DNA from 4 places in the Mesorhizobium sp. B1-1-7 genome. Region 1 is predicted to be linked to each of the others. Evidence: riboswitches for the same ligand, from Rfam matches in the RefSeq annotation. Region 1 holds a riboswitch; each other region holds the start of a gene.

Region 1 (7,794 bases):
GGTTGAGACTTGCCTTGCCAGCACAAGGCGGCGAAGAGAGAATGTGCACTGTCACCGCAAATCCGTAATTCCAGTCACAGTACTTCTTGCCCCTATCGCGCGCACTTTTTTCTCCGCATATTACCTATCTATGATCATTCCCAACATGAATAGGAGTGAAAAAAGGCCCTTACATAGAAAATTGCCTTTTTCAGCTTATCGTGCCTCGCCCTGTAGAAAATGTATAAAAGTGATTGATAAATAATAGATATAATTATGACAATTGCGCTAATAGAAATCAGTAGTGCGCCAAAACTTTTCACGTTAACCTCGATGATGCCGTCGACTATAGCAGGCCACCAGAAGCAGGCCGATTACAATGATCGCAAGTCGTCGCCCAATCATTCATCTGCTGGGCGCGAAAGCCCGCGGGCGCACCAGCTCCCATCTGAACATCAGGCCTTGCCCCATCGCAGTCAATGCGCGGCTGGCGCCGCCAGAAGCGGTCGCCGACTTGCCGATCGACCGTTTCGACGGCCTCGACACTTTTGAGGATCTGCCGCGGGACGGCCGCTGCGTACGCGACATGTGGTTCTAGAATATGGTGCGGGGCACTTGCCGGTCGACGGCTGGAGACAGGCCGTCGCCCCGCCCCCCTGAAGCCTGTTCACGCGGATGCTCAGCCGGGGGCGCAGGCGCGGGGTCCGGCACGACCACCAATTGCGGCACCTGCTTGTAGGAAAAGCCGCCCCTGATATCGCCCATCTTGCCGGCGACAATGCCCACTGCTGCCTTTTCGAGATTGCGGTCATAGCTTGTCTCGGCCGCCGCGGGTGCCGCGATGACGGCCAGAAACGCCGCGCCACACAAAAGCGTCTTCATTCCCATTGTCTCCCTGCCTGGCATCGATCTAGCAGGGCGTCGTTGAAAAACGGCCAAGAGATACGGTAAGCAAAACGCCAAATGACAGTGTTAACAATGGGTTATGAAATCAGGCCGGCAAACCGATTCAAGCGCTTGATATGTCGAGTCAGGCGCGCTGGGCGTGGGCCGTATGCCCCAGCGCGGTGAACACGGTGCGCACGATGCCGTCGGCATCGAGACCGGCATCGGCATACATCTTTTCCGGCTTGGCGTGGTCGGTGAAGGTGTCGGGCAACACCAGCGGGCGCACCTTGAGGCCGCTTTCCAGCAATCCTTCATGGGCGAGGAACTGCAGCACGTGGCTGGCGAAGCCGCCCACTGCCCCCTCCTCCACCGTCACAAGAACCTCGTGCGAGCGGGCGAGCCGCCGGATCAGATCCTGGTCGAGCGGCTTGGCGAAGCGAGCATCGGCGACCGTAGTGGAAAGCCCGGCTGCGCCGAGTTCCTCGGCGGCGACCAGACAATCCTGCAAACGCGTACCGAAGGACAGCAGGGCGACCTTGGTGCCTTCCCTGATAATGCGGCCCTTGCCAAGTTCGAGAACCGAGCCGCGTTCCGGCATGTCGACGCCGACGCCGTTGCCGCGCGGATAGCGGAAGGCGATCGGCCCGTCATCATAGCTCGCTGCGGTTCGCACCATATGGCGCAGCTCCGCTTCGTCGGCCGCCGCCATCACGACGAAACCCGGCAGGCTTGCCAGGAAGGTGGTGTCGAAAGCGCCGCAATGGGTGGCGCCGTCGGCGCCGACGAAGCCGGCGCGGTCGATGGGGAAACGCACCGGCAATTTCTGGATCGCGACGTCGTGGACGACCTGGTCGTAGGCGCGCTGCAGGAAGGTCGAATAGATCGCCGCGAACGGCTTGTAGCCTTCGGTGGCGAGGCCGGCCGCGAAGGTGACCGCATGCTGCTCGGCAATGCCGACATCGAAGGTCCTGGCCGGGAACACCTCGCCGAACAGGTCGAGGCCGGTGCCGCCCGGCATGGCGGCGGTGACGGCGACGATGCGGTCGTCCTCGCGGGCCTCCTGGATCAGGCTTTCGGCGAACACCTTGGTGTAGGCCGGCGCGTTGGCCGGCGCCTTGGCCTGCGTGCCGGTGATGACGTCGAACTTGTTGACGCCGTGATATTTGTCGGCGGCGGCTTCGGCCGGCGCATAGCCCTTGCCCTTCTGGGTGACGACATGGATCAGCACCGGGCCTTCGCCATTGTCGCGGACGTTCTTCAGGACCGGGATCAGATGCTCCAGATTGTGCCCGTCGATCGGGCCGATGTGATAGAAGCCGAGCTCCTCGAACAGCGTGCCGCCGGTGACGTAGCCGCGCGCATGTTCGACCGCCCGTGTGATCGCGCGGTCGGCGCGCTTACCCAGGTAGGAGGTCAGCTTCTTGCCGAAGTCGCGCAGGCCGGCATAGGCCTTGCCCGAGGCAAGCCGCGCCAGATAGGCGCTCATGGCGCCGGTCGGCGGCGCGATCGACATGTCGTTGTCGTTGAGGATGACGATGAGACGGGCATCGAGCGCGCCGGCATTGTTCATCGCCTCATAGGCCATGCCGGCCGACATGGCGCCGTCGCCGATGACGGCGATGACATTGTTGCGGCCGCCAGAGAGGTCGCGCGCGGCGGCCATGCCGAGGCCGGCCGATATCGATGTCGAGGAATGGGCGGCGCCAAAGGGATCGTATTCGCTCTCGGCGCGGCGGGTGAAACCGGACAGGCCGCCTTCCTGGCGCAGTGTGCGGATACGGTCGCGGCGGCCGGTCAGGATCTTGTGCGGATAGGCCTGGTGGCCAACATCCCAGATCAGCCGGTCATCCGGCGTGTCGAAGACATAGTGCAGCGCCACCGTCAGTTCGACCACGCCAAGGCCGGCGCCAAGGTGGCCGCCGGTGCGAGACACGGCGTCGATCAGTTCGAGGCGAAGCTCGGACGCAAGCTGAGGCAGCTCGCTCTCGGCAAGCGCGCGCAGATCCGCCGGAATGCGGACCTTGTCGAGAAGCGGCGTCTGCGGCGTTGCGTTCACGGGTGCTCGGGCTTTCTGTTCAACGGCGGGATAGGCCGCCGGCCGGCGAAAGTAAATGCGTGTCAGCGACGCGGATCAATCAGGTCCCCTCGCCGATCTTCTTCAGCCTTCCGGCAACGGAATAAACTCTTCCTCATCTCCTGGAACGATATCGAAGCGGCCCGTCTTCCATTCCTGCTTGGCCTGTTCGATGCGCTCCTTGGACGACGAGACGAAATTCCACCAGATATACCGCTTCGAACCGAGCGAGGCGCCGCCGAACAGCATGAAATGCGCACCGGTTTGCGACGATACGATGATCTCATCGCCGGGACGGAACACCAGCAGACGCTCCGCCGGGAAGACGTCGCCCGAAATCGAGACCTCGCCTTCAAGCGTATAGACGGCGCGTTCTTCGGCATCGGGCGGGATTTTCACACTGGCGCCCGGCGCAAGCCTGAGATCGGCGTAGAGCGTCTCGGAGTCGGTCCTCACCGGGGAGCGCAGTCCCTGGAAATCGCCGATGACGACGCGGCCGCTGACGCCTTCGGCGTCGATATCGGGAAGCCGCAAGACAGCGGTGTTCTCGAACACCGGGGCCACCTCTTCCTTGTCGTCCGGCAGCGCCAGCCACGTCTGCAGGCCGGAGATGGACATCGGCGCGCCGCGCAGTTCTTCGGGCGTGCGCTCGGAGTGCACGATGCCGCGGCCGGCGGTCATCAGGTTCACGTCGCCGGGCTGGATCACCATTTCGGTGCCGAGGGAATCACGATGGCGGATCTTGCCGTCGAACAGATAGGTCACCGTCGACAGGCCTATATGCGGATGCGGGCGGACATCGAGCGCCTGGCCGGCGCGCAGGATCGCCGGTCCCATGCGGTCGAAGAAGATGAACGGACCGACCAGCCGTCTCTTGGCGGTCGGCAAGGCGCGGCGGACTTCAAAGCCGCCAATGTCCTTGGCATTCGGGATGACCATCAGCTCGATCTGGTCGCTTGCGAAGGCGTCGCCGGCTTCGGGATCCTCCCCGGGGAAGAAGCTCATGAACTCTCCTTGTCGGCGGCCAAGGACCGCCCTGGCCACATCAGGCGAAGCGGATCGCCGCCTTTGCCCGCAGTTTGGCCGCAACCTCTTCGCGATTGCGCGGATGCTGGTTGGTTTCAAGCGAATCGAGAAGCTCGCGTGCCGATGCCGCGATAGCTTCGACCGCATGGTCGAACGCGTGCTGGTTCTGCTTCGAGGGCCGCGTCGTTCCGCTCAGCTTGCGGACGAACTGAAGTGCCGCGTCGCGGACTTCGTCGTTGGTTGCCGGCGGATCAAAATTGAACAGGGTCTTGATGTTTCTGCACATCGCTTCCGTATCTCCTCTTGTCCTGGAGCCGTTTCAATCGGGACGAACTCTAATCCTCAAACATGATCGTGTCCAAAAACCGGTGAGACCGCGCTCCAAGAGCGGTTCACCCTATCTCTTTGTTTTAACGCAATTCCGGACGGAAAACCGTCTCACACTTTTCCTGGAATTGCTCTAGTCCGCGTCGAGCGGCTCCGTCCCGACTGGCTTGCCGTCGCGCGACAGCCTGATCTTCTCGACCTTGTCCTCGGCGGCCTTCAACAGCCGGTCGCAATGCACCTTCAACGCCTCGCCGCGCTCATAGATCTTGATCGACTGGTCGAGCGGTACGTCGCCGCGCTCCAGATCATCGACGATCTTCTCCAGCGCGTCGAGTGCCTGTTCGAAGCTCATCGCCTTGACGTCTTCGTTGGTCTCACCAGCCATCATTCATCCTTTCATCAGTCGCCCGACATGGGCGGCGACCGAAAATGCCAATCCCTGCAGATCGTAGCCGCCCTCGAGCAGGCTGACGAGCCGGTTGCGGCTGTGGCGCGCGGCGCGCTGCATCAGCTGGCCGGTCGCCCAATCGAAATCGTCCTCGGTCAGGTTGATCTCGGCCAGCGGGTCGCGGTGGTGCGCATCGAAGCCCGCGGAAATGATGATCAAATCCGGCGCGAAATTGTCGAGCGCCGGCAGCACGCGCGACAGGAAGGCGTCGCGAAATACCTCACTGCCGGTCTGCGGCGCAAGCGGCGCGTTGACGATGTTGCCGGCGCCGGTCTCGTCCTTCGCGCCGGTGCCGGGGTAGAGCGGCATCTGATGCGTGGAGCAATAGAGCACCGAAGGATCGTCCCAGAAAATGTCCTGCGTGCCGTTGCCGTGATGCACGTCCCAGTCGACGACCGCGACGCGTTCGACGCCATGCTTCTTCTGTGCATAACGCGCGGCGATGGCCGCCGTGTTGAAGAGGCAGAAGCCCATGGCCGTGGTTTTTTCGGCATGGTGGCCAGGGGGCCGCGCTGCGACGAACACATTGTCGGCGCGGCCCTCAAAGACATCGTCGACGGCCGCATTGGCGGCGCCGATCGCCGCGATCGCAGCTTGCCAGCTCTTCGGGCTGGCGGTGGTGTCGGCATCGATGCGGGCGATGCCTTGGTCAGGGATGGCGGCGCGCACGCGGGCGACGAAATCGGCGGGATGCGCGTAGAGGATGGTGGCCTCGTCACCTTCCGGCGCCTTGACACGATCGAGTGCGGCGAAGGCCTCGTCGTCGAGCACCCGCTCGATGGCGCGCAAGCGGTCCGGCCGCTCGGGGTGGCCAGGCGGCGTGATGTGTTCGAGGAAGATCGGATGCGTGTAGAGACGAGTGGCCATGCTCCCTATCTAGTGCCCCGGCGCCGCGATGGCCATGCATCGCGGCTCGATCGCTGGGGAAAATCACGCCTGCGTCCATTGGCGTCGCTGCGGGGATTGGCGCCCTGGGCGGTTCGGCGTAAGGTCGCGGACACTGCCTGGTGCCCGCCGCAAGCGGGAGAATCGGGAACACGGTTGAATTCCGTGGCGTGCCCAACGCTGTGAGGGGGACCGCGCCGGTAAATGCCACTGTCGATGACGGGAAGGCATCGGACGCGGGTTGATCCCAAGCCAGAAGACCGGCCTGGCAGACATCGTCATCCGCATGGTCAGGCGGCTGGCATCGATAGCAATCGCAAGGGGACAAGCGATGCCGGAACACATGACCGCTCCTGGTAGCGACGGATTTGACCAGATGGCGCGAGACGCGGTCTACCGCGCCATGTTCACGCGGCGTGACGTGCGCAGCCATTTCCTGCCCGACGCGCTCGACGACGAGGTGCTGGCGCGGCTGCTGCTTGCCGCCCACCACGCGCCGTCGGTCGGCTTCATGCAGCCGTGGAACTTCATCGTCATCCGCGATGCCGCACGGCGCGCGGAAGTGCGCGACCTGTTCCTCGCCGCGCGCGAACAGGAACTTCCGGCCATCGAACAGGAAAGGCAGGCGCTCTACCGCAAGCTCAAGCTGGAAGGCATCTGCGAAAGCGCGCTCAACATCTGCATCACCTGCGACCGGCAGCGGTCGAAGGGTTCGCCGCTGGGACGCTGGCACAATCCGGAAATGGACCTCTACAGCACGGTCTGCGCGGTGCAGAATTTCTGGCTGGCGGCGCGCGCCGAGGGCGTCGGCGTCGGCTGGGTCAGCATCATCGAGTCGCAAGCGCTGAAGAGCCTGCTGGCTATTCCCGATCACGTGACGCCGGTCGCCTATCTCTGCGTCGGCCGGGTCTCCGAATTCGCGCCGAAACCGGACCTCGAAACCCATGGCTGGGGCCGACGCCTGCCGCTGCCCGAACTGATCAAGAGCGAGACTTTTTGCGGTCAGGGCGAGGTGCGGCTCAAATCGACGGTTGCACGCCTCAACGCCGTCAATGCCGCGCCGGCAAGCCCGGCCGATCAGCGTGTCGCGCCCGCCGTATCCCAGCGCGAGCCGCCGAAGGAGGCCAGCGCCTTGTCCTTGAGTTCCCTGAATTTCGACGATGCCTCGGAGAGCCGAGCGTCCCAGGCGGGATCGGGCACCTGGCCCTCAATGGTCTTGAAATAGACCTGCATCAGGCAAGCGATGGCGAAGGGCTCGATGAAAGCCGCCTTGAACGCCCAGGCAAAGACGATGGCGAGCACGAAGGCCCAACCAGCCAGTTGCCCCGGCATGATGAAGAGAATTGCGGCGGCAGGAGCCAGCATAGCCAAGAAGATGACGAAAGAGACGCCCCACATGATGACTGCCAGCCAGACGGCGTTCTTGACCATGGTCTTGCCGTTCTGGGCGTAGAGCACCACGCCTTGGCGCGCTGTCTCGAAGGGCGAGGACGAATTGATGCGGATATTGTAGCCGAGGATGATCTCGTCGACATAGGTCAGCGATAGGCGGATCACCGTGTTGATGAAGGAGACCAGGCCGCTCAGGCCCGGAATCGGCAGGAAGGCGGCAATGCCGCCAAGCAGGCCGGTGATGGCGCGGATGGCGCCCTTGACCAATTGGTCGACGACGAAAAGGATGTTGGCCTCGGCGAACCGCTCGGTCACGACTTGCCTGGCATAGGCGATCTGGTCCTGGCCGCCGGGAACGTCCTGGCCGTCAATCAGATGGACCATGACGGCGATATGGCCGGCCTTGACGACATAGAGGATGTATTCGCGGATCCAGTAGACGGCGATCGAGACGATGCCGAAGCCGACCACGCCGCCCCATAGGGCAAAGGACATCGGCCCGTCGGGATCTGTGGAGATATGGCCGACGCCATAGCCGACCGAGGCACCGGTGCCGGTCGCCATGATGTAGGCCAGCGTGATGCCGAAATAGACGATCATGCGAAAGACAATGAAGGGCCAGGTCCGCATCATGATGGACACCGACCTGCCGATATCGAAATCCCACATGCCCCGAATCCCCTCAGAGATGGCTGGGGAGGATGCGCTCAACCCGAAGATTGTCAATCGTGGGCGTATCCCGGACCGCGGACGGGATATCAGTTCGGCTGCGAAC
Region 2 (7,794 bases), on a different contig from region 1:
TGGAGCCATAGTTGTCGCTGCCGGCGAAAGCGCCGCCGGAAACGGCCAGGACGGCGGCGGCAGCAAGGATGATCTTCTTCATTTCAAGTCTCCTGAATTTTGATGAATTTTTGAGTTCGCCAGGACGGCGGGCAAGCCGCCGTCAACTGGCGATCAGCCGTTAGTGGTTACCGAAGAGGTTGTGGTCGGCACCCTGGACAGGCGTCTGAGCAGCCGGTTCCGACTTCTTGACCGAAGCGGTGTACGAGCTGTCGACGGCAGTGGCTGCAGGGGTCGCATTCGAACCGTAATGGTCCGAACTATAATGGTCGCTACCAGCGAAGGCGCTGCCGGAAATGGCCAGAAGGGCGGCGGCAGTGAGAATGATCTTTTTCATTTTGGGTACTCCAGTATTTTTCCGTCCGTCTAGCGGCGTGTCTTGGGATGAAATCGCGTCGTTCGGACAGCCCCGATGTGGGAAAGCCAGATGGTCGTTTCCAATCACGAAGTTGTTCCGCGTGGACCATGAATCCACCACTTGAAATTGTACCACCGGCTTCCACATCAATTTTTTTCTTTTTGATATCAATCGATTAGATAAGACCAAGGGAGCCATCACCAACTGTGTCGGAGGCCCAGCGTTCACAACGTCCTGCACGCACCGTCAACAGAAACGAACCGTTCGGTTCGATTTTAGACTCCGCTAATAGTCACTTTTCGAAACTGTTAACCTTTTTTGGCTCCGGCCAAGGATCAAAAAACAACGTTTGGCGTGCTGGCGACGAGCCGGTTTCAAAGGTCGCGATCCTTGTCCAGACGACTTGCATGCGTGTCGCGCCGCATGGATGCGATGTCGTTTTCATGCCGACGCCGCGATGCGTGCCGTGATTAGATCACGCCATCTCAGGTGCCGCTTCGTGACGACGGAGTGGAGAATTGGGAAGCCGGTCAGAATCCGGCGCTGCCCCCGCAACGGTGGTGGAGTTCAAGTCGCAACGGGAGACCACTGGGCGAAAGCCTGGGAAGGTGTCGCGATGGTCCGCAAGGACGACTCCAGAGCCCGGAAACCAGCCCGAGATTGCTAGAACTCGACTGATCGCGGTGGGCGGTCAAGGGGCGGATGATGCATGCCCGGCTGGCGCCGGCCTGCGTCCGATCCTTCCTCCATCACCACCAGTTCAGTCCTTGGATATGAGGACAGGACATGGATGCTCGCAACGACATGCTGAGGCTCTTGAACAGCCGCAGACAGGGCTTTTCGCTGGAACAGCCCTTTTACACCGATCCGGACTACTTCAAGCTCGACATGGAGCTGATCTGGTATCGCGACTGGCTGTTCATCGGCCATGATTGCGAGTTGCCCAGGCCAGGCAGCTTCATCACCGTGCAGATCGGCGACTATCCGGTCGTGCTGGTGCGCGATCAGCAGGGCAAGATCAACGCCTTCCACAATTCCTGCCGCCATCGCGGCAGCCGCGTCTGCAATACCGACAAGGGCATGGCCGCCAAACTAGTCTGCCCCTACCACCAGTGGACCTATGAGCTGGATGGCCGCCTGCTGTTCGCCCGCCAGATGGCCGAGGGTTTCGACAAGAGCCAGTTCGGGCTGAAGCCGGTCGCCTGCGAAAGCGTCGCCGGCTATATCTTCATCTGCCTGGCGAAGGAGCCGGCCGACTTCGCGCCGATGCGGGCGATGATCGAACCCTACCTCAAGCCGCACCGGCTCGGCGAGGCGAAGATCGCCTTCGAGAGCACGATCATCGAGAAGGGCAACTGGAAGCTCGTCTGGGAAAACAACCGCGAGTGCTATCATTGCGCGGGCAATCACCCGGAATTGTGCAAGACATTCCCGGAAGCACCGACCGTGACCGGCGTGCAGGGCGCCGACAGCGATCCGGAGATGCTGGCGCACTGGGCGAAATGCGAGGCGGCCGGCCTGCCGAGCAAGTTCCGCATCGATCCGGCCGGACAGTATCGCGCCACCCGTGCGCCGCTGCTGCGCGATGCCGTCAGCTACACGATGAACGGCAAGCGGGCGGTGAGGAAGAACCTCTCCGACAGCGTCTCGGCCGACCGCATCGGCACCTTGATGCACTATCACTACCCGACGACATGGAACCATATCCTCATCGACCATGCCGTGACCTTCCGCGTGCTGCCGATCAGCGCCACGGAAACCGCCGTGACGACCAAATGGCTGGTCCACAAGGATGCGGTCGAGGGCGTCGACTACGATCTCGCCGAACTCACCCATGTGTGGACCGAGACCAACGACCAGGACCGCCGCATCGTCGAGGAGAACGCCTTCGGCATCCTGTCGCCGGCCTATGAGCCCGGCCCCTATTCGGAGTTGCACGAGGGAGGCGTCATCCAGTTCGTCGACTGGTACGCCCGCTTCATCGGTCCGCGCCTTGCCGAAGACGAAAAGCCGGCGCTGCGCAGCGTCGCGTGAGCTCATGTTGCCCAAACACGACATGAGCAGGGCAAGAAGGACCAGAGGATGAATGCGATGACGGATCTTGGCCTCTATCGCCATCTCGACCAGATGGCGCCGTGGAACGACCGGCTCCAGGTGCTGGAAGTGATCGGCGTCAGCGATGAGGCGCCCGACGTGAAGACCTTCACCTTCCGGTCCGACAACCAGACCTGGTTCCGCTACAAGCCGGGCCAGTTCGTGACGCTGGAGCTGCCGACATCGGATGGGCCGCTGATGCGCACCTACACGCTGTCATCGTCACCGTCGCGGCCATTCTCGATCGCGGTGACGGTAAAGGCGCAGGCCGGCAGCATCGGGACGCGCTGGATGTTCGACCATCTGGTGCCCGGCTCGCACGTCAAGGCCTATGGGCCGGCAGGCGACTTCTCGCTGCACAGCCATCCGGCGGCCAAATATCTGTTCATCTCGGCCGGTTCGGGCGTGACACCGATGATGTCGATGCTGCGCTGGCTGAACGATTGCGCGCCCTGGACCGATGTCGGCTTCGTCAACTGCGCGCGGCGCCCGGAAGAGATCATCTTCCGAAAGGAGCTCGAACTGCTCGGCGGCCATATGCCCGGCCTGTCGCTCGGCTTCATGATCGAGGAGCGGTCGAGCCGCGAGGGCTGGTACGGCCATATGGGCCGCATCGACGCGATCCGGCTGCCATTGCTGGCGCCGGATTTCCGCGAGCGCGAAATCTTCTGCTGCGGCCCCGATCCCTTCATGCGCGCCGTGCGCGGCATGCTTGAAGCCGCCGGCTTCGACATGACGCAATACCATCAGGAGAGCTTTGCGGTCCCTGCCGTGGAGGAGGTCCCGGCGCCGTTCGCGGCGCCCGCGGAAGGCGGCACGGTTGTTCCGTTCGAAGCGGCAACGCCAATCCGCTTCTCGCTTTCGGAGGTCGACGCCGAATGCGTCGCCGGCCAGACGGTGCTGCAGACGGCGCGCGCTTCGGGCGTGCGGATTCCCGCCGCCTGCGAATTCGGCCTGTGCGGAACCTGCAAGGTGAAGAAGGTCTCCGGCCATGTCGAGATGAGCCACAATGGCGGCATCCTCGATCATGAGATCGACGACGGCTTCATCCTGGCCTGTTGCTCCAAGCCGCTGTCGGCACTGGAAATCGAGGCGTAGTCGGCAGGCAGGGCCTGCGGTCGCGCTCGCCGGGCCTGCGGGCATCTTGCCAAAAACCCTGCAAATGGTTAGACGCCTCTACAACGGTAGGGTTGACCGTGAGGGCCGACGATCATCTGCGCGGCCTGCTTCGGCGGGGAGCAAACATGAGACAATCCGGCATCTATGCCATAGCGAGCAAGGACATCGTCTTTGAATCCTTCGACGGCGAAGCCGTCGTTCTCGACCTGACGACGGGCAAATATTTCGGCTTCTCGGATTCAGGCAGCAGGCTTTGGGATGCGCTGTCGTCCGGCGTGCCTGCCTCCGAACTGGTCGGCGCCGCAACGGCAGCCGGTGCGCTGGGTGCCGCCGAGATTGACGGCTTTGTTTCACAATTGCTCGAATTCGGCTTGCTGGCGGCCGTGACCGATGCCGCGGCAAGACCGGTTCCCAGCGAATTGCTGGCTCAGCTTGCGGGTGCCAGCGAGCCCCTCAAGGTCGATATCCATGACGACCTCGCCGATCTCATCGTCGTTGACCCCATCCACGAGGTCGAGGAACCCCTCGGTTGGCCCGCGGTGAAGCAGGCCCCCTGAGCACGCGCATCAGGCAGTCTCGTCGCTGGACGGCGTCGGAACAGGCAAACCATGCCGAAAGTCACTCTCGAGAACCTGGCGGACTACGCACGTCATGTACTGGTGCAGGCCGAAAGCAGCGCCACGCATTATCCGCTGACGCGCAAGGTGGGCCTGCCGCATCTCGAGCTGACCGCGCATCTGAGTGCCGGCGCGTTGGCGGATGCCGTCGTTCATGGCTTTGTCGCAGCCCCGGGCAACCGAGCAGCTGCCGATACCTGCCGCATCTTCGTCGCGCATCCCGGCGTGGATGGCATCGCGGCGCCGGCCAGTTGGGGCCAAGGACCCTTCACGCAGCATGCCTTCGCCAGCCGGCTGGCGGAAGCCGGACTGCGCGGCAACCATTTCCACGACCTGGATTTCTGGCAGTTCTACGACCCCGATCGCCGTCTGGGCGTGCAACTGATGACGGCCGATGACAGGTTCCCGCCTTGGGAGCCGGGGGCGCCGCTCCGCCCCTTCCTGCATTGGGAATATGCGGCGCGCGGCATGCGGCTGGCCCATGCGGGCACGCTGGGTGTCGGCGGCAAGGGAATTCTGCTCGCCGGATCGGGCGGCGCCGGCAAATCGGGAACGGTTGTCGCCGGCCTGCTCAACGGGCTCGACAGTGTCGGCGACGACTATGTGCTGATCGACCTTGCCAACGGGCCGACCGCGCATCCGTTGTTTGCCACGCTCAAACAGGATCCCGAAGGTTTCGGGCGGCTGGGCTTGAAACACCGGCTGAAGTCCTACGGTCTGCTCAACTGGCAAGGCAAGCACCAGTTCCGCATCGATGATATCGCGGCACGGCCAATACCCGCGCGGCTGGACATCGTCGCGTTGATGGTGCCTCATATCAGCGGGGGCGAGGCAAGTTCGATCATGCCCGTGTCGCGCAAGGCGGCAATGATTGCACTGGCGCCGTCCGGCATCTCGCAAATGCCTGGCGAGCGCGAGAGCGGCTTTCGCTTTTTCAGCGACCTCACCCGGCAGCTGCCATGCTACCAGCTCTCGCTGGGGACGCGCCCACAGGAGATCGCCGGCACGATTTCGGATTTCATCATGCGGAGCAACGCGTGAGATTGAGCGTCATCATGCCCGTCTACAACCGCGAGCACTATGTTGTTGCGGCCTTGCGATCGCTGCTCAGGCAGCGGGACGATGCCGAGCTCGATGTCATCGTCGTCGATGACGGGTCGACGGATGGCACCGCGGACACCGTCCGCGCCGTCATGCGGGAAGCATCGTGCATCCGGCTTTTCCACCAGGCCCACCAGGGTGTGGCAAGTGCGCGCAACACCGGCCTTGGCCAATTGCAGCCGCAGACGCAATTCGTATCGTTCCTGGACTCCGATGACATCTCGCCAGCCGGACGCTTCAAGGCCGACCTCGTCCATTTCAAAGCCGATCCGAGCCTGGACCTGACCTATTCCCTGATGATGATGGTCGAAGATCTCGACGACGAGATGCTGGAGCCGACCCCTGGCAGCCGCCGCAAGATCGCCCGAGGGCTTTCCTTGGCGGCAGGAACATTCAGCAGGAGGCTTATCGACCGGATCGGCAGCTTTGACGAGGCATTCCGTCAGGCCGAAGATACAGATTACCTGCTGCGCGTCTTTGAGAGCGGCCCCAGATTCGTGATGCCAGACACCATTGCGCTCTACTACAGACGCCACCCCGGCAACATGACCAGGGAGCCCGGCGTACCGCTTCGCGAGTACATGCGTGCGATCCACAAGTCGATGAAGCGGCGCAAGGCGGATCCCTCGCTGCATACGGTCGACGGCATTTTCGACCTGAAAGACTCCGCCGACTGGCGGTTCATGTGATATGTCGGGCGGCGAATTCATGATCCGGGGCGACACATGAAGCTGAGCGTGATCATGCCGGTCCACAATCGCGAACAGTTCGTTGGCCTCGCGCTGCGCTCGCTGCTCAGGCAACGCGAAAACGTCGATCTCGACATTATCGTCATCGACGATGGGTCGACCGACGGCACGGCGGCCGTCGTGCGGTCATTGGTGGACCAGGCGCCGTGCATACGTCTTTTCCAGCAGGCCAATGGCGGGGTCACCAGGGCGCGCAATGCCGGGCTGAAACAATTGCTGGCGCAGACGCGGCTGGTATCGTTTCTCGATTCCGACGACATCTCGCCGATAGGGCGCTTCGCGGCGGATATCGCCTGCTTCGAAGAGGATCCTGGCCTCGACCTGACCTATTCGCGCATGACGCTGGTCGACAAGATCGATGGCGAGACGCTGGAGCCGGCCGCCGACAGCCACGCCATCACTGTGCGGGGAATCCACCTGTCAGCCGGGATTTTTGCACGGGACCTCATCGAGCGCACCGGCGGCTTCGACGAGGACTTCAGGCAGGCGGAGGACACCGACTATCTGTTGCGCATCTTCGAGAGCCAGGCAAAATACATTATGCCCGATACGGTGGCTCTCTATTACAGGCGTCATCCCGGCAACATGACCAAGGAAGCCGATGTGCCCTTTCGCGAGTTCATGCGCGCCATCCACAAGTCGATGAAGCGCCGCAAGGCAGACCCCGGCTTGCGTCGGGTCGAGGGGATATTCGACTTCAAGGATCTCGCGCAGTGGCGGTTCCTGTAATGGCGGGCTACGGCGTCGTCATTCCGGCATTCAACGCGGCCGCAACCATCGGCGCGGCGCTGGACTCCGTTCTGGCCCAGACGATCAAGGCGGAAGCCATCGTCGTGGTCGATGACGGTTCGACCGACGATACGGTTGCCGTGATCGAGGCGATGAACCTGCCGGTGACGGTGCTGCGGCAAGAGAATGCAGGCCCCGGAAGCGCCACCACCAGGGGTTTTGACGCGCTCTCGACCCCGTTCGTCGCGACGCTCGACGCCGACGATCTGTGGCTGCCGGACAAGATCGAAAAACAGCTGGCCTGCCTCGACCGTGATCCCGGAACAGCGGGCGTCTTTGCGCACTGGCGGACATTTCGCGGCGACAGGCCCGATTTGCCCGAGACGACCAGCGTGGCAGGCTGGTCGCGCACGACGATGATGATCCGTCAGGAGGTGGTGACGGCCGTCGGCCCCATTGTCGACCCACAAGGCGGCCGCGGCGAGATGATCGACTGGATCGCCCGGGTTCGCGAGGCAGGCTTTGTCCTTGCCATGCTCGACGACGTGCTGGCCTTGCGCCGCATCAGGCCCGGCAGCCTCTCCCATGGACGCGATCCAGCGCGCGATCGCGGCTATCTCGAAGTCGCAAGGCTGGCCATGAAAAGGCGCGCGCAAGGCAGAGCGGGTGGCGGCTGATGGCCAAGGCTGTCCGCCGCATCACCCGCCGGTTTCCCGACTATGGTTGGTCCTGGCCGACCGGGGGTCTCGACCAGTTGCTCAAGGCGGCACTGCTCGATGACGAGGAAGCGGCAAGCCAATGCGCGATGCACTGGTTGGCCGCGAACGACATCGATCTCGTCTCCTTCCGCGAACACCGGCTGCTGGCCGCCATTTCGGACCGATTCGGCAGGAAATTGGCTGGCCATGCCGCCTTCCCACGGCTCGTGGGCCTGCAGAAGATGCTGTGGACCAAGTCGCGGATGGCGATGCGCGAAGCCGAACCGGCA
Region 3 (7,794 bases), on a different contig from region 1:
GTCTGCGAGGTGCCGGCGAGATCGAGCGTCGCGCCCGAGGCGACCGAGAACTGCGAAGCGGAACTGAACGCGTTGGCCGCGCCCGCGGCGAGCGTGCCGCCATTGACCAAAGTGGCGCCGGCGAAAGCCGAGTTGTCCGAGGCCAGAACCACTGTTCCCAAGCCGTCCTTGACGAAATTTCCGGCGCCCGAGAGCGCGCCGGCATAGCTCGCATTGGCTGTTTGGTCGAAGGTGAACGAGGCGCCGGCGCCGATCGAGACATCGCCGCCGAAGCGCTCGGCCGCCGCGACGAGGCCGCCTTGGTCGATGGTCCAGTCCAGCAGCGACGTGCCTGAAAGGGTCAGCGTGCCGGCACCATCCTTCACCATCGCGCCGGTGCCGGAGATATCGCCGGCAAAGCTGGCGTCCATCGACTGGTCGAAGACGACCGTGCCGGCATTGCCGATGTCGCCCCGGATCGAGGCTGCATTGCCGACAAGCGTGCCGGCATTGACGATGTTGCCGCCCGTGTAGCTGTTGGACAAGTTGGTGACGTTGAGGGTACCCAAGCCGTCCTTGACCAGCGTGCCGGCGCCGGTCACCTGCCCGGTAAGGTCCAGTTGCGTGCCTCCGGGCCGTTTCAAAGCCGCCATTGCCATTGAGCTGGACATTGCGGGCAGTGGAAAAGCTGGCGGTCGTGCGCAACGTGCCGCCGCCGAAACTGAGATTGCCCGAAGTCGCGCCGAGATTGCCGTCGGCGGCCACTTGAAGTGTCCCGGCGTTGATCACCGTGCCGCCGCTATAGGTGTTGGCGCCGGTCAGGATCGTCGTTCCGCTGCCGATCTGGCTGACCGAGCCAGTGCCGCTGATAACGCCGCCATAGGTCAGCGCGTCGCTGCGGTTGAAGGCGAGCATGCCGGCGTTGGTGACGTCGCCGATGATCGAGCCGCTGGTGCCACCATTTCCCAGTTGCAGCGTGCCTTGCTGGATATCCCAGTTGGTGGTCGCCGTGCCATTGCCTGTCAGCATCCAGGTGCTGGCGCCCGTCTTCTGGAAGGTGTCGAAATTCCGGTATTGGGCCGCCGCGCCGATGGCCGAGACATCGAAACTGCCGTCAGCCGTGCCGCCCAGGCGCAGGATGTCGTTGGTACCGAGCGCGCTGCCGACGATATTCCCCTGAATGACCGACGTGGCCCATAGCTCCAGCGTGGCCTTGCTTGTCGCCGTCGCGCCGAACTGAATTGCATTGGTCTGGCCAATGCCGGCCTGGATGAGGCCGCTGTTGACGACGGCCAGGTTTGTTGTGCCGTTGCTGTCGATCGCCGCCGCGCCGTTTCCACCTTCCAACGTTCCGGCATTGGTAATCGATTGCAACTGGCTTCCACGGCCCCGGATGGCAACGTTGCCCACATTGACGCCAGTCAAGTCCGAACCGCCGGTAATCGTACCGTTGTTGACCACCGTGGCAGCACCAGCAAGGCCGTTCAGATAGAGCCCCATGCCGGCGCCCGTGCCCTGGCTGTTACCACCTTGCACCGTGCTGTTGTTGATGAACGACCCACCATTGTTGAGCGATACGCCAGCCGCTGAGTTGTTCGCGCTGCCTGTATATGCCAGGCTCGCACCACCACTGATCGTACCGTTGTTGATCAGGTCCGCACCATTGCCCACAACGACGCCTATGCCGCCTGCTTGTCCACTGACACTTGCGGTTCCGCCCGTGACCGAACCGTTGTTCACGACCTGGCCGCTGCTTCCGGCCAGGCTGTTCACGTAAAGCCCAGTTCCAGGAAAAATTGAGCCCGACGAACCGCCGCCAACAAGGGTGCCGTTGATGGTCAGCGAGCCGGCGCCGGGGAAACTGCCGGAAAAAGTAATGCTGCCCGCGGTGGGAGGCGAGGCGACCCCGGACAGAACGAAACCCTGAGTGTCGATGATCAGCGGTTTGGTGGGCATGGGCATGCCCGTGGGCGAAACCGCGAAGTTGCCTGTCAGCGTGATCGTGGCGTTGGGATCGGCGTCGGCGTTAGCCGCTGCGATCGCGGCGCGAAGCGAGCCATCGCTGTTGGCGACGTAGTTGCCCGCGATCGCCTGGCGCGGCGCCACCCCGGCAACGACCAGCACTGCCAGGGAAGCCCCCGCCAAAAACCGCCCGCGCGCCGCAGTCAAAACCCCGCCGCGCGCGTGAACCCGTCCCACCATGCCTTCGCCCCTAATTCCAGATGCCCGAACGCAGCATGAATGCTACCGCCCGGCAATCCGTCTATAGTCCAGAGGACTACCAAAACGCTAAGAATGTTGTGCAACTGCAACTATATAGCGGTGAGGATAAAATTTATATTTGTAGTATCTAAATTAGCCCATAAAACTATACAGGGGAGGCGGGCCTGCGGTGGCATTGATCGAGGGATCGCTTGGCCGGCCCTCTCTGCCGGCAGACGTCTCGGCTTTCCAGACAATAGGGGTTGACATTATCCGCAAATATCGCTTCTAACGTAATGTTATTACATTAATAAACAGCATCGCAAAAACCCGTTGCGGTGCGATCGATGGAAATCTACGGTGGGTGCGTGATGGTCCCCGCGCCGAAAGGCAAGGGGTGAAAAGGGAACACGGTGAGATCCCCGGAAAGGGGTCGAGACCGTGGCTGCCCCCGCAACTGTAAGCGGTGAGCACGATCCGAAATGCCACTGGCCGGCAAGGCTGGGAAGGCAGGATCGAGCCGAGACCCGCGAGCCAGGAGACCTGCCATCACGGAGTTGACCGGACGGGGTGTGCCGGGAGGAGACGTGGACGTCGGTCTTGTCGGCCGGCTCGCCAGCATCCTTCCGTCGCCTATCGAGAAAGACGGAAAGTTGGACGGCGCCATCGATCCCATTCATCCCCCGCATCGCATCATCGTGTGCACGCTTTGCCGCGGCGCCCCGAGTGGGATCAGGTCGGGCGAAAGCCTGTACATCCTGCGCTCCCGGCTCTCGGCCCCTGCGGTGGCGCGTGGTTTCACGGTCGAGGGCGTCGAGTGCATGGCGGGCTGCGCGCGGCCGCTGACGGTGGCCTTCCAGGCGCCGGGCAAGGCCGCCTATCTCTTCGGCTCCATCGACGCCCAGGCCGACGCCGGCGATCTCGTGCGGTTCGCCAGCCTCTATGCCTCGCTCGCCGACGGCTGGTGCAACTCCGGGCAACGTCCGCCGCGACTGGCTGGCAAGACCGTGGCCCGCATCCCGGGCACGCCTGCGGAGGGAAACCGATGACACCGCTCCTCGAAGCGCGCGATCTGGGCGCGACGGCGAACGGCCGGGACCTGGTCCAGTCGGCCAGCCTGTCGGTGGCATCGGGCGATCGCCTCGCCATCATCGGCCCCAACGGTGCCGGCAAGACCACGCTGCTGCGCATGCTGTCGGGCATGCTCAGGCCCAGTTCCGGGGAGGTGAAGCTTGGCGGCCGGCGCCTGGACAGGATTTCGGCCGCCGAGCGCGCGCTGCACATCGCCGTCGTCGGCCAGACCGACCAGCCGGATCCGCGGCTCGCGGTAATCGACTATGTCGAACTTGGCCGCGTCCCGCATGCCGGCTTGAGGCGCAGGAGCGAGGAACGCGACATCGTCGTTGACGCGCTGCGCCGGACCGGCCTGTTGCCGCTGCTTGGCCGCACCATCGGCTCGCTGTCGGGCGGCGAGCGCCAACGCTCTCAGCTTGCCCGCGCCATCGCCCAGCAACCGAAGGTCTTGTTCCTCGACGAGCCGACCAACCATCTCGACCCGCGCGCCCGTGGCGAATTGCTCGAACTCGTCGCCGGCTTCGGCATGACGGTGATCGCGGTGCTGCACGATCTGGCGTTGGTGGCGCCCTTCGCCACCAGGGTCGCGGTGATGAACGAAGCCCGGCTGCATGCGCTGGCGGCACCGCGCGAAGCGCTGACCCAGCAGCTGATCCGCGAGATCTTCGGCGTCGACGTGTTTCGCCTGCGCCACCCCACCGAGGACCGCGAACTGACGGTGTTCGACGTTCCGAACCGCGCCGCGCCGCCGTCCTGATCGAAGCCCATCCCTCATCCAAACCTGTTCAACCAAGGAGCAAAATCCGTGAAACGTCTCGCTATGTCGCTCTTCTTCTCGCTGCTGGCCTCGACGGCCTTGGCCTTTCCCGTCACGGTCGACAGCTGTGGCAAGCCGCTGACCTTCGACGCGCCGCCCAAGCGCGCCGTCATCCAGGATCTCAACATGGCCGAGATGGCCTTCGCGCTGAAGCTGCAGCCGTCGATCGTCGGCCTGACCGGCATCACCGGATGGTACAAGGTCGGTCCCGAATTCAAGGCCGAGCAGGGCTCCATCCCGGAACTGGCGCCAAAATACCCGACGCTCGAAAACCTGGTCGCCGCCGAGCCCGATTTCTTTTTTGCCGGCTGGTACTACGGCATGAAGCCGGGTGGCGAGGTGACGCCCGACACGCTGGCTCCGCGCGGCATCAAGACGCTTGTGCTGACCGAAAGCTGCGTCCATCTCGACAAGAGCAGGCCCGCCGCCTCGATGGACCTGCTCTATGGCGACGTCGAAAAGCTGGGCAAGATCTTCGGCAAGGAAGCCGACGCGGAAAAGCTCGTCTCCGGCTGGAAGGCACAACTGGCCGATATCACCGCGAAAGTCGGCAGCGCCAAGGCAACGCGGGTGTTCCTCTACGATTCCGGTGAGGACAAGCCGTTCACCGCCGGGAAATTCGCCATCCCGAGCGCCATGATCACCGCGGCCGGCGGCGACAACATCATGGCCGACATGGACACCAGCTGGGGCAACACGGACTGGGAAACGGTGGCGTCGCGCAACCCGCAATTCCTCATCCTGCTCGACTACCAGGATGGCGGCGGCTACAGGAAGCTGCTCGATTTCCTTAAAGAACACCCGGCGATGAAGGAGACGGACGCGGTCAAAAACGAGCGCTTCGTGGCGCTGCGCTATGCCGAACTGACGCCCGGACCGGCAAACATCGAGGCGATCGGCAAGATCGCCAGGGCGATGCATCCGGAAGCGTTCTGATGCATCTTGCGCTTACGCATAAATCCGGCGCGCTTTCGGGGCACAAGGCATTCACGCTGGCCACGGCGGCGGGCGCGGTGGCGATGGCGGCCCTGGTGCTGCTGTCGATCGCCTATGGGTCGACGCTGATACCCATGAGGGATGTCATTGCCGCACTTGGCCATGCCATCGGGCTGGAGGAACATTCGGTATCGGGCCCGATCGGCAAGATCGTCGTCGATCTCAGGTTGCCGCGTACGATCCTGGCGATCTGTGTCGGCGGGGGCCTGGGCATCGTCGGTGCGCTTTTGCAGACGGTGACCCGCAACGATCTAGCCGATCCTTTCCTGTTCGGCCTGTCGTCGGGAGCCGCGGCAGGCGCGGTTTCCGTCATCACCGTCTTTGGCGACAGTTTCGGCATCTGGACCTTGCCGGTCGCGGCTTTCACCGGCGGCATACTGGCGGCCTGTATCGTCCTGCTGCTGGTCGCGCGGGTGCGGGGGCAGGGCCCGGAGCGGCTGATCCTCGCCGGCCTTGCCGTCTCCTTCATGTTCACCGCATTGACCAACTATTTGGTCTTTGCCGGAGACCAGCGCGCGGCCCATTCGGTGCTGTTCTGGACGATGGGCGGGCTTGGGCTGGCGCGCTGGGACAATGTCTGGCTGGCTGCGGTGGGCGCCGGCACGATTGCGGTTTACGGGCTCTGGAACCACCGCCGGCTGGACGCTTTCCTGGCCGGTGAAAGCGCCGCCGAGAGCCTTGGCGTGCCGGTGGCGCGGATGCGCAGGGCGACATTTCTCGTCGCCGCCTTCTCGACGGCAATCCTGGTCTCGGTCGCCGGCGTCGTCGGCTTTGTCGGGCTGATGATCCCGCATCTGTCGCGCCCGCTGGCCGGTCCCTTGCATCTGCGCCTGATCGCGAGCTGCGCGCTGTTCGGGGCGGTGCTCTTGCTGGCAAGCGATCTCCTGGCCCGGACCTTGCTGCCGCCGCAGGAACTGCCCATCGGCATCATCACCAGCTCGCTTGGCGCCTTCTTCGTCGTCACCATGGTCCTCCGGAACCGCGTGTGAAGGCAGCGTGTCCTGCTCAGTTCGGCTGTTTCCGGGGTCGCGTCGTTCACCTGGTGCTCGCGGCGCTGGTCCTGCCGCCCTAGGCGAAAGATAGGCCCGCTGCGGGAGCAATGGGCCATCAACTTGGGCCGCGGCGAATTGCCCGATCGCACGTCGGCATTGGGCAGTGGGCCTAGTGGCCCCTATCACCCGGCTTGTGGCCCGCGTCGCGCGTGTCAGCCATGGTCAGACTTGCCGTGATTCCGACGGCGGTGGAGCAGAGGACGACGATAGCCAGAACCCTGAATATTGCACGTAGCATCTTACCCTCCTGTTCGCCGAAACCGGCCAATCCAGCGTCGGGAACGCCTGAATTATACTGCCTTTCTCAAGGGGAGTGACGACGCCCGGATACCGCAATCGGCCAGCCTGGCATGTCCTTTCGACGGAGTACGACGGCGCTTGCTGGGCAGCCGTGCCCGTCAGGATGGCGATTGCACCGGTCCCGCGCCGCTGCTGGCAGGCGAACTCCGGGCCCGGACTTTGCCGCCGCCGCAAGAACTGCCCATCGCAATCATCACCAGTTCGCTCGGCGCCTTCTTCGTCGTCGTCCGAAACCGCCTGTGAAAGCAGCAGGTTCTGGGCCCAGTTCGGCTGTTTCCAGGTCTGCGCCGTTCACCTGGTGCTAACCATGATCGCGTCGCACGACCGCCATGCGCATTTGCCGGCTTTCAACTGCAATGTGGCGCTTGAATAGTAAGCACGCTTATTATATATACCGCTCATGGTTTCAGATGGCTTAGACAGATTGGGATTTTTGATCCACGACGTGCAGCGCTTGATGCGCAAGCGTTTCGAAACGCGCGCCAGCGGCCTTGGCCTGTCCTCGGCGCAATGGCGGCTGATGGTGCGCGTCGCCAAGGAAGCGGGCATCACGCAGGCGCGGCTCGCCGAACTGCTCGAGATCGAGCCGATCAGCGTTTCGCGCCTTGTCGACAGGATGGAGGAGGGCGGCTGGATCGAACGCCGCGCCGACGCCGCCGATCGCCGCGTGCGCATGATTTTCCCGACCGCCAAGGCGAGTGCCGCCTATGCGGAGGTCAAGAGCCTGGCTGGCGAAGTCTATGAAGAATCGCTCGTCGGCGTTTCACCGGAGGATCGTCGCGTCCTGATCAGGGCGCTCGACGCAATGGCACAGAATCTCGGCGACGGCGATTCGCCGTCCGACGAAAAGGTCAAGAATACGGAAGGCGCAGCAGCATGAATGCCGTAGCGAAGATAGACGAGAACGAGAGCACTCCCAAGGTGGAGATGGAAGCGCCGGCCAAGCCGGCCGCCACGCCCGTCGCGGCGGCCCCGGTGGTGCCGGAGCCGGCCCCGGCACCAAAGAAGAAGCGCGGCATCGGCCGCTCGCTCTTGATGTTTGCCTTGCCGGCGGCGCTGGCCATCGGCGGCGGCTATGTCTGGGTCACCGGCGGGCGCTACCAGGAGACGGAGAACGCCAACCTGCAGCAGGCCAAGGTGTCGATCGCCTCGGATACGGCTGGCCGCATCGTTAAGGTCGCCATATCCGACAACCAGCTGGTCAAGCAGGGCGATGTGCTGTTTGCCATCGACCCCGAGCCCTACCGCATCGCATTGGCCCAAGCCGACGCGGCGGTCGCGGTCGCACGCGTTGGTATCGAGCAGTTGCGCGCGGCCTACAGCCAGGCGACGGCGCAGCAAAAGTCGGATGCCAGCGAGGTCGCCTTCGCCCAG
Region 4 (7,794 bases), on a different contig from region 1:
ATCCCGCCTTACGCTGGCGGTATCCAGGAGATTGCCATGTTCAAATTCCTCACCCCGAAGTCGATCAAGCCTCCCTTTGCCCGCTACAGCCACGGCGTCGAGGTGCCCTCGGGCAAGCGGTTGGTGCTGTGCTCGGGCCAGGTTGCGATCACCGCGGATGACCAGATACCCGAAGACGCCGGCGCCCAGGCCGAGCTCTGCTTCCGCAACATCGCGGCGATCCTCGGCGAGGCGGGGCTTGGACTTGGGGATATCGTGCGCATCAACGCCTATGTGACCGACCGCGCGCATCTGCGGCCCTATATGGACGTCCGCGACCGGCTGTTTTCCAGCCCGGCGCCGGCCTCGACGCTGATGATCGTCAGCGGATTTGCGCGGCCCGAATTCAAGGTCGAGATCGAAGCCATCGCGGCCGGGTGATCGACAGGCCGCCCGTCCCGCGCTAGGTCTGGCCGGTTCATCGAAGAGGCATGACATGACCGTTGCAAGAAGACGCGTGTGGTGGGGCGATTACCGGACCACCGAATACGCTTCGATCGATCCCGAGGCGACCATCGCCGTGCTGCCGGTGGCGGCGATCGAGCAGCATGGACCGCATCTGCCTGTGTCTACCGACACCTCGATCATGAACGGCATGCTGGACACCGTCATTTCGCGCCTGCCCGACGATCTCGACATCCGCATACTGCCGGTCCAGGCGGTGGGCAAGTCGAACGAGCATCTGCACGCGCCGGGTACTCTTACCCTGCCGGCAACGACGCTGGTCGAGGCCTGGACCGAGCTTGGCCTGTCGATCGCGCGCGCCGGTGTGCGCAAGCTCATCGTCGTCAACTCGCATGGCGGCAATGAAGAGATCATGGGCATCATCACGCGCGAATTTCGGGTGCGCGAGAAGATGCTGGCGGTGAAGACCAGTTGGCAGCGCTTCGGCCGCCCTGCCGGCATGTACACCGAGCTCGAGGATCGCCACGGCATTCATGGCGGCGATGTCGAGACCTCGCTGATGCTGCATTTCCGGCCGGATCTCGTCTACATGGGCAAGGCCGACAATTTCGTCTCCAACGTCGCCAAGGCCGAGCAGGAGTTTTCGCTGCTGCGCCACACCGGCACCCACGCCTTCGCCTGGATCGCCAGTGATCTCAGCCCGAACGGCGTGGTCGGCGACGCCAGCATCGCAACGGCGGAGAAAGGCCGGCTGACGGCTGAATATCAGGCCGATGGCTTCATCAGCCTGCTCAGGGACGTGCGCAAGGCGAAGTTGGCCGAGTGGCTGAAATAGCCGCCTAAACGTCGATCTTCAGCGCGAATGGCGTGCCCTCGAACGCATCCGCACCGCGCCCGATCGATTCGATCGCCTCGATCATGCGGCCATTGCGGTTAAGCAGCGCATCGGCCACCGCGATCAGCCGCGGGTTGGGCGTCGCCGATGGCGACAGGGCACGCAGCGTCTGCGCCAGTTCGGCCTCGTCGCGTTTCGGCGCCAGTGCGGCGGCGATGATGTAGGCCGACGCCGTCGAGCGGCTGATGCCGGCATAGCAATGCACGAGCATCGGCTTGGCCCGATCCCAGCGGCGCGCGAAATCGAGCAGGTTGCGCACATGCTCCTCGCCCGGCATGGTCATGCCGTCCTGCGCCACCGCGATGTCGTGCATTACGAGATGCAGATGGTTTTCCCGCGATATCGAGGACGGCCGAACAACCTCGGTTCCCGCTGCCAACAAGGACAGCATGCGGTCGGCGCCGGTTCTAGCCACAGTTTCCTCGATCTTCGCCAGTGAACAGACGTGGATCATCGCGCGATCTCCCTGGCGCCATCGTCGCGCCGTGACGCCCAGCCGGCAAGAGCCGATTCGAGCCGCTGCCACTCTTCCTCGCTCCCCGGCAGGCCGGCGCGCAGGACATGCGGCCGGTCGGAGAAATGCCGAAGCAGGATGCCGCTCTCGCCAAGTGCCGAAAACAGGCCGGCGGCATCCGCCAGACTGAGATAGCGAAACAGCGTGGTGCCGCCGGCGACAGCAACGCCGAAGCGGCCGAACAGGGCGTCCAGCCGCGCCGATGCCTCTATAAGGGAAGCCCGCATATCCTCCTGCCAGCCGATATCGGCAAGCGCGCGAATGCCGTACTCCAGCGCCGGGCCGGCGACAGCCCATGGCCCGAATTGCGTCTCCAGCAATTCCACCGTCAGCGCATCGGAAAGCGCAAACCCGAGCCGTAGGCCGGCCAGGCCAAAGAACTTGCCGAACGAGCGCAAGACGACGATGCCGCCCTGTCCGACATCGCCGGCAAGACTATGTTCGCGCGGACCGACATCCATGAATGCCTCGTCGACGACCAGCAGCCCGCCCTTGGCGCGCAATTGCACTGCCAACGCCAGCAACCGATCGCGCTCGATGATGCGCCCGTCCGGGTTGTTCGGATTGACGATGATGGCAAGGTCAGCTTCGGCCAGCATGGCAAAATCGCTGACTTCGCTCACCCGATGCCCGGCGATCGCTGCTGCGCGGGCATGTTCGGCGTAGGTCGGCCCCAGCACCAAAGCCTTGCCGGGCCTGGCCAGCGCCGCCACCCGCGGCAGCAGGATTTGCGTGCCCGGTGCCGCCATGACATGGGCTGGCGACGGCGCGCCGTAAGTGCTGGCCGCGATCGCTGCCAGTTCGCGCCCGCGCGCGGCCTCCGGCAATCGCGACAGCGAGGTGGCGGGCAGATCGAAAAGCGGGTAGGAGTGCGGATTGATACCGGTCGAGAGGTCGACGAAAGGCAGTACGGCGTTGGGGAAAAGCACCCTCGCCCGGCCAAGACTTCCACCATGGTCCACCGCTCCATCAAGAAGCTTCATGTCAGTCCTGATCGCTTTCCTGTCATTGGCCATCGAATTTTTTCTGGGTTATCCAGACTGGCTGTTTCGCGCCATCGGTCATCCGGTGACGTGGTTCGGCAGGCTGATATCCTTTCTCGACCTAAGGCTCAACCGCGCTACTGATCCCGACGCGCTGCGTCGCCAACGTGGCGTCCAGGCGCTGCTGGTCATCGTGCTGGTGCCGGCGGTGATCGGTCTCTGCGTACAGATCCTGCTCTGGTTCGTTCCCCTGGGGCTATTCGTCACCGCCCTCCTGGCGACATCGCTCCTGTCGCAGAAGAGCCTCTACGACCATGTCGAGGCCGTGGCCGATGCGCTGGACTCGGGCGGTCTCGCCATGGGCCGCGTCGCCGTCTCGCGCATCGTCGGCCGCGATCCGGAAACGCTGGACAGGGCCGGTGTCTGCCGCGCGGCGATCGAGAGCCTGGCCGAGAATTTTTCCGATGGCATCGTCGCCCCCGCCTTCTGGACCGGTGTCGGCGGACTCGCCGGCGGCGCCGCCTACAAGGCCGCCAACACCGCCGATTCGATGATTGGCCACCGCACCCCGCGCCACGAAGCTTTCGGCTGGGCGGCGGCGCGCTTCGACGACTGGATCAACCTGCCGGCGTCGCGGCTGACCGCTCTGCTGATCGTGCTGGCGGCTTTCCTGGTCAAGGGAGCCGACCACCGCAATGCCTGGCGCGCTGTGCGGCGCGATGCGAAAAAGCACCGCTCGCCCAATGCCGGCTGGCCGGAAGCGGCTATGGCCGGCGCACTTGGCCTGGCACTCGCGGGACCGCGCAGCTATGGCGGCGTGCTGGTAGACGACGTCTTCATGGGCGAAGGCGGCCGCCGCGAAGCCGACAGCCTCGACATCAGGCGGGCGCTGAAACTTTACCGCGTCGCCGATTATCTGCTGATCGGGCTGTTTGGGTTGGTCGCGGCGATCGCAATTGTGGCGTGATCTCACCATCCTCCTTGTAGAGAGGGTCGGCGCACAGCGCCGGGGTGGGGGGCGGCGCCCAGGCCCCTCCCCGCTCCGCTCCGCGGATCGACCTCCCCACAAGGGGGAGGGTAAGGAACATCAGAACTCTATCCCCTGCTGCGCCTTCACACCTGCCGAAAAATGGTGCTTGGTCACGCCCATCTCGGTGACCAGATCGGCCGCCTCGACCAGCGCCGGCTTGGCATTGCGGCCGGTGACGACGACATGCAGACCCTCGCGACGAGCCTTCAGCGCCGCAACCACCTTGTCGAGATCGAGATAGTCGTAGCGCAGCGCGATGTTGAGCTCGTCGAGCACGACGAGGCTGATCGACGGATCGGCGAGCAATTCAAGCGCCTTGGCCCAGGCGGCCTCGGCGGCCGCGATATCGCGCTTCAAATCCTGCGTCTCCCAGGTGAAACCCTCGCCCATCGCGTGCCAGACGACGCGGTCGCCGAAAGCGGCGAAAGCGTCTTTCTCGCCGGTGTGCCATTTGCCCTTGATGAACTGGACGACACCGACGCGTTTGCCATAGCCGAGCATTCTAAGCGCCAGGCCGAAAGCGGCCGTGGTCTTGCCCTTGCCAGGTCCGGTGTTGACGATCAGCAGGCCCTTCTCGACCGTCTTGCTTGCCACCTCGGCGTCCTGCACCGCCTTGCGCTTGGCCATCTTGGCGCGGTGGCGCTCTTCATTCTTGTCGTCGATGTGGGTCATCTCACTTCACCTTGAGCGGCAGCCCGGCCACCATCAAAAGCACCGTATCGGAAATCGCCGCGACCTGCTGGTTGAGCCGGCCGGCGGCATCGCGGAACCGACGTGCCAGGGCATTGTCCGGCACGATGCCTTGCCCGACTTCGTTGGACACCACGAACCAGGACCCGCGCGGTCGCAACAGCACGTCAGTCAGCCGTCGGCATTCCTGCTCGATATCGTGTTCGGCCAGCATGTGATTGGTCAGCCACAGAGTGAGGCAGTCGACAAGCACCGGCTGATTGTCCGGCAGGGCCTCGAGCGCGCCGGCGAGGTCCAGCGGCGCATCGATGGTCGACCACCCCTCGCTGCGCCGCGTCCGGTGCAGCGCGATGCGCTCACGCATCTCGTCGTCATAGGCTTCAGCGGTGGCGATATAGGTCCATGGCGAGGGCAAGGCCGTCGCCAGGGTCTCGGCGTGCGCGCTCTTGCCGGAGCGCGCGCCGCCAATGATGAAAGTCAGCTTGCCTCGATCAGGCAAAGCTGTCGCGCAGGCTGGTCGCGGTGCCGGTGAAGCGGCCGCGCACCACGCCGACGACCGCGCCGAGCACCAGCCAGAACACCAGATTGGTTACGGTCACCGCCACCACGAACTGATGATGCAGGCCTTCCGGGATCGGCGTCTCGAAACTGTCGGGCTGCGGCGCGCCGACAATATGCGGGGCGACGATCAAAGCCACGCCGAGGATCGCGAGCGGCAGCGATTTGCGGAAGGCGATCAGCCCAAGACCGATCGCCGTGGCCGCCACCGTCGAGACCCACCAAATCTGGCGCGGCAGCAACTCGGCCGCCGGCATCGCCGGCAGTTCCGGCGGCAGGCCGAGGCCAGGCGCCAGCGTGAACACGGCAAAACCTGCCAGGCCCCAGAACACGCCCTGGCGCCAATTGCCGATGCCGCCGGCGAATTCCGAGACCGCGACCAGGACCAGCGCGAAGCCGATGCCGGTGACGATGTTGGCAAGCACGCTGAAGCCGAAACGCTCGAAACCATCGGCCGGGGCCCAGCCTTCGTCTTCCGCCGGAGCGGCGGCTTCGGCCGGTGCAGGCGCGGCGGAACTCATGGCATTCCCCGCCGGTGCGGCGGTGCTCATGGCATTGGTATCCGCGGCAGTGGGCGCGGCATGGTCATGATGATGGCCGCCACCGGCCTGCTCGTAGACTTCGGCCTTGAGGATAAGCGGCACGGTGGCATAGGCCTGCATGCAGGCGAGAACGACGCCGGCCACGAGCCCTGCGATCGCCGCGATGAACACGACGTTGCGAAACAGGTTCATGATGTCAAATCCTCGTCAGTGGCAGGGAAACGCCATCGAATGACGATAGTCGTGGGCGGCATTGTGGACCGCATCGATATGCGAGAAGCCGACAAAGCCGACAACGAAGATGCCGAGCAGCGCGGCGAGCGCGAGCTGCATGAAGCGCGACTGCGAGGAGACCGAGGTGCCGAGGGAGACGGAAGCGGTATTCATGTCTTGTCCTTTCACCCTCCACCCGAGGGCATCGAAGTCAGTTTCCTGTCGCCGGCAGGTCTCCTGGCTCGCGGATAAGCGCCCTTCTCCACCTTCCCGAAGAAAAATCTTCAGTGGCATATGGAGAGGACTACCGCACACAGTTGCGGGGGCAGCCACGGCATTGGGCAACGATTGAGCCCGCACCGCATTCCCTCTTGGCTCCAAAACGGAACCGACGACAGCGTGACTATACGGAAAATCACGACACGCGGCAAACCAAATTCCGCCGGCAACCAGCGCGATTGCGCCATGCCGGCGACATCGGCCGTTCTCGGCACCACAATTGACAATTATCCCGGCCGGGTGTCGGCTGGCCACTTTACAGGAAGCCAGCCATGCAGCCTCCAGCCCTGCAGCCACCAGTTCTGCAGCCCAATGCCAGCGAGCGCGATTGCTACAACGGCCTGACCCGGGCCGAAGCGACGTTGCCGTCATCGGCCTATTGGGACGGCGAGAGCTATCGGCGCGACCTCGATGCGATCTGGTATCGAAGCTGGCTGCTCGTCTGCCGCGAGGCCGATCTTGCCCAACCGCTGGCGTTCCGCACTTTCCGCGTCGGCACGCAGGAAATCGTCGTGCTGCGCGACGAGACCGGCGAACTGCGCGCCTTCCACAACACCTGCCGGCATCGCGGCTCGCAGCTTTGCCAGGAAAGCGAAGGCCGGCTGAAGGCGCGGCTCATCACCTGCCCCTATCATGCCTGGTCGTATTCGCTGCGCGGCGACCTCGTGCGCGTGCCGTCGAAATCACTGCCCGAAGGCTTCGACAAGGCCGACCATCCGCTCTATCGCGTCGCACTGTCGGTGTGGCGCGGCTTCGTGTTCGTCAATTTGCAGGAGGACGCGAATTTGCAGGAGGACGCGGCCGGCTCGGCGCAGGCCTCCTTCGATCCCGCCTCCGGCGATCTCGGCAATTGGCCGCTGGAAACGCTGGTATCAGGCCATGTGCTGCGCAAGGTGATGAACTGCAACTGGAAGATTTTTTGGGAAAACTTCAACGAATGCCTACACTGCCCCGGCGTTCACAAGGACCTGTCGCGGCTGGTGCCGATCTATGGCCGCGGTCTGATGAGCCGGCATGACGACCCCGAATGGGTGCGCCACGCCGACAATGACGCGCCGGAATTTTCGGGTGGTTTGCGCGCCGGCGCCGAAACCTGGTCGCGCGACGGCAAGACCCATGCACCGGTCTTCGCGGATTTGACGCCAGCCGAGCGTGCCGCCGGCCAGACCTACGCCACCAGCATGCCCTCGATGTTCATCGTCGGTCATGTCGACTATGTCAGGACCGTGCGGCTGGTGCCGCTCGGCCCCGAACAGACCGGGCTGGTCGCGGAATGGCTGTTCGCGCCCGAAGCGCTCGATGCCCCGTCGGCCGACATCGACAACATCGTCGCCTTCGGCACGCAGGTGCTGGAGGAGGATGCGGCGATCTGCGAGGTCAACCAGAAGGGCCTGCGCTCCATGCGCCACAAAGCCGGCGTGCTGATGCCCGAGGAATATGATCTGCACCGCTTCCACAACTGGGTGCGCGAGCGCCACTCGGCGCTTTCGCCGTGACCGTCACAGTGACTTCGGCAGATACCGCCAGGTCACGAAGCCGCAAACCGCGGCCAGCAGGCTCAGCGTGACGAACACCGAGCCGAGCCCGAAGAAGATCAGCACCACGGAATAGACCAGCGGCGGCGTCAGCTCGGAAAAATCGAGATA

What was found. Region 1 has a riboswitch for cobalamin ahead of bluB (5,6-dimethylbenzimidazole synthase). Riboswitches for the same ligand answer to the same signal wherever they lie in the genome.
Region 2: linked by a shared signal. The riboswitch ahead of FJ978_RS22080 (aromatic ring-hydroxylating dioxygenase subunit alpha) and the one ahead of bluB (5,6-dimethylbenzimidazole synthase) in region 1 are both predicted to bind cobalamin.
Region 3: linked by a shared signal. The riboswitch ahead of FJ978_RS08325 (DUF1636 family protein) and the one ahead of bluB (5,6-dimethylbenzimidazole synthase) in region 1 are both predicted to bind cobalamin.
Region 4: linked by a shared signal. The riboswitch ahead of FJ978_RS29010 (CbtB domain-containing protein) and the one ahead of bluB (5,6-dimethylbenzimidazole synthase) in region 1 are both predicted to bind cobalamin.

Annotation. Positions count from the first base shown of each region.
Region 1 is NZ_VFWQ01000014.1:98,338-106,131, forward strand. It holds partial or broken gene FJ978_RS23585 (GFA family protein) at 449-577, shown strand; gene FJ978_RS23590 (hypothetical protein) at 574-861, opposite strand; gene dxs (1-deoxy-D-xylulose-5-phosphate synthase) at 1,010-2,923, opposite strand; gene FJ978_RS23600 (pirin family protein) at 3,026-3,946, opposite strand; gene FJ978_RS23605 (DUF2277 domain-containing protein) at 3,987-4,253, opposite strand; gene FJ978_RS23610 (exodeoxyribonuclease VII small subunit) at 4,428-4,679, opposite strand; gene FJ978_RS23615 (histone deacetylase family protein) at 4,683-5,609, opposite strand; cobalamin riboswitch at 5,731-5,911, shown strand; partial or broken gene bluB (5,6-dimethylbenzimidazole synthase) at 5,959-6,639, shown strand; gene FJ978_RS23625 (hypothetical protein) at 6,705-7,688, opposite strand; gene FJ978_RS23630 (TetR/AcrR family transcriptional regulator) at 7,778-7,794, opposite strand, start outside.
Region 2 is NZ_VFWQ01000013.1:133-7,926, forward strand. It holds gene FJ978_RS22070 (DUF680 domain-containing protein) at 1-82, opposite strand, end outside; gene FJ978_RS22075 (DUF680 domain-containing protein) at 161-376, opposite strand; cobalamin riboswitch at 868-1,070, shown strand; gene FJ978_RS22080 (aromatic ring-hydroxylating dioxygenase subunit alpha) at 1,184-2,431, shown strand; gene FJ978_RS22085 (hybrid-cluster NAD(P)-dependent oxidoreductase) at 2,489-3,589, shown strand; gene FJ978_RS22090 (PqqD family peptide modification chaperone) at 3,736-4,167, shown strand; gene FJ978_RS22095 (serine kinase) at 4,219-5,268, shown strand; gene FJ978_RS22100 (glycosyltransferase) at 5,265-6,017, shown strand; gene FJ978_RS22105 (glycosyltransferase) at 6,054-6,806, shown strand; gene FJ978_RS22110 (glycosyltransferase family A protein) at 6,791-7,483, shown strand; gene FJ978_RS22115 (nucleotidyltransferase family protein) at 7,483-7,794, shown strand, end outside.
Region 3 is NZ_VFWQ01000004.1:240,493-248,286, reverse strand. It holds gene FJ978_RS08340 (autotransporter outer membrane beta-barrel domain-containing protein) at 1-623, opposite strand, end outside; gene FJ978_RS33110 (hypothetical protein) at 604-1,179, shown strand; gene FJ978_RS32730 (hypothetical protein) at 1,907-2,056, shown strand; cobalamin riboswitch at 2,537-2,747, shown strand; gene FJ978_RS08325 (DUF1636 family protein) at 2,769-3,230, shown strand; gene FJ978_RS08320 (ABC transporter ATP-binding protein) at 3,227-4,012, shown strand; gene FJ978_RS08315 (ABC transporter substrate-binding protein) at 4,061-5,008, shown strand; gene FJ978_RS08310 (iron ABC transporter permease) at 5,008-6,057, shown strand; partial or broken gene FJ978_RS08305 (iron ABC transporter permease) at 6,550-6,663, shown strand; gene FJ978_RS08300 (MarR family transcriptional regulator) at 6,821-7,300, shown strand; gene FJ978_RS08295 (HlyD family secretion protein) at 7,297-7,794, shown strand, end outside.
Region 4 is NZ_VFWQ01000023.1:895-8,688, reverse strand. It holds gene FJ978_RS29050 (RidA family protein) at 37-420, shown strand; gene FJ978_RS29045 (creatininase family protein) at 476-1,279, shown strand; gene FJ978_RS29040 (tyrosine phosphatase family protein) at 1,284-1,793, opposite strand; gene cobD (threonine-phosphate decarboxylase CobD) at 1,790-2,836, opposite strand; gene cbiB (adenosylcobinamide-phosphate synthase CbiB) at 2,835-3,803, shown strand; gene cobO (cob(I)yrinic acid a,c-diamide adenosyltransferase) at 3,924-4,538, opposite strand; gene cobU (bifunctional adenosylcobinamide kinase/adenosylcobinamide-phosphate guanylyltransferase) at 4,540-5,055, opposite strand; gene FJ978_RS29015 (CbtA family protein) at 5,048-5,848, opposite strand; gene FJ978_RS29010 (CbtB domain-containing protein) at 5,864-6,043, opposite strand; cobalamin riboswitch at 6,079-6,277, opposite strand; gene FJ978_RS29005 (aromatic ring-hydroxylating dioxygenase subunit alpha) at 6,451-7,644, shown strand; partial or broken gene FJ978_RS29000 (MFS transporter) at 7,648-7,794, opposite strand, start outside.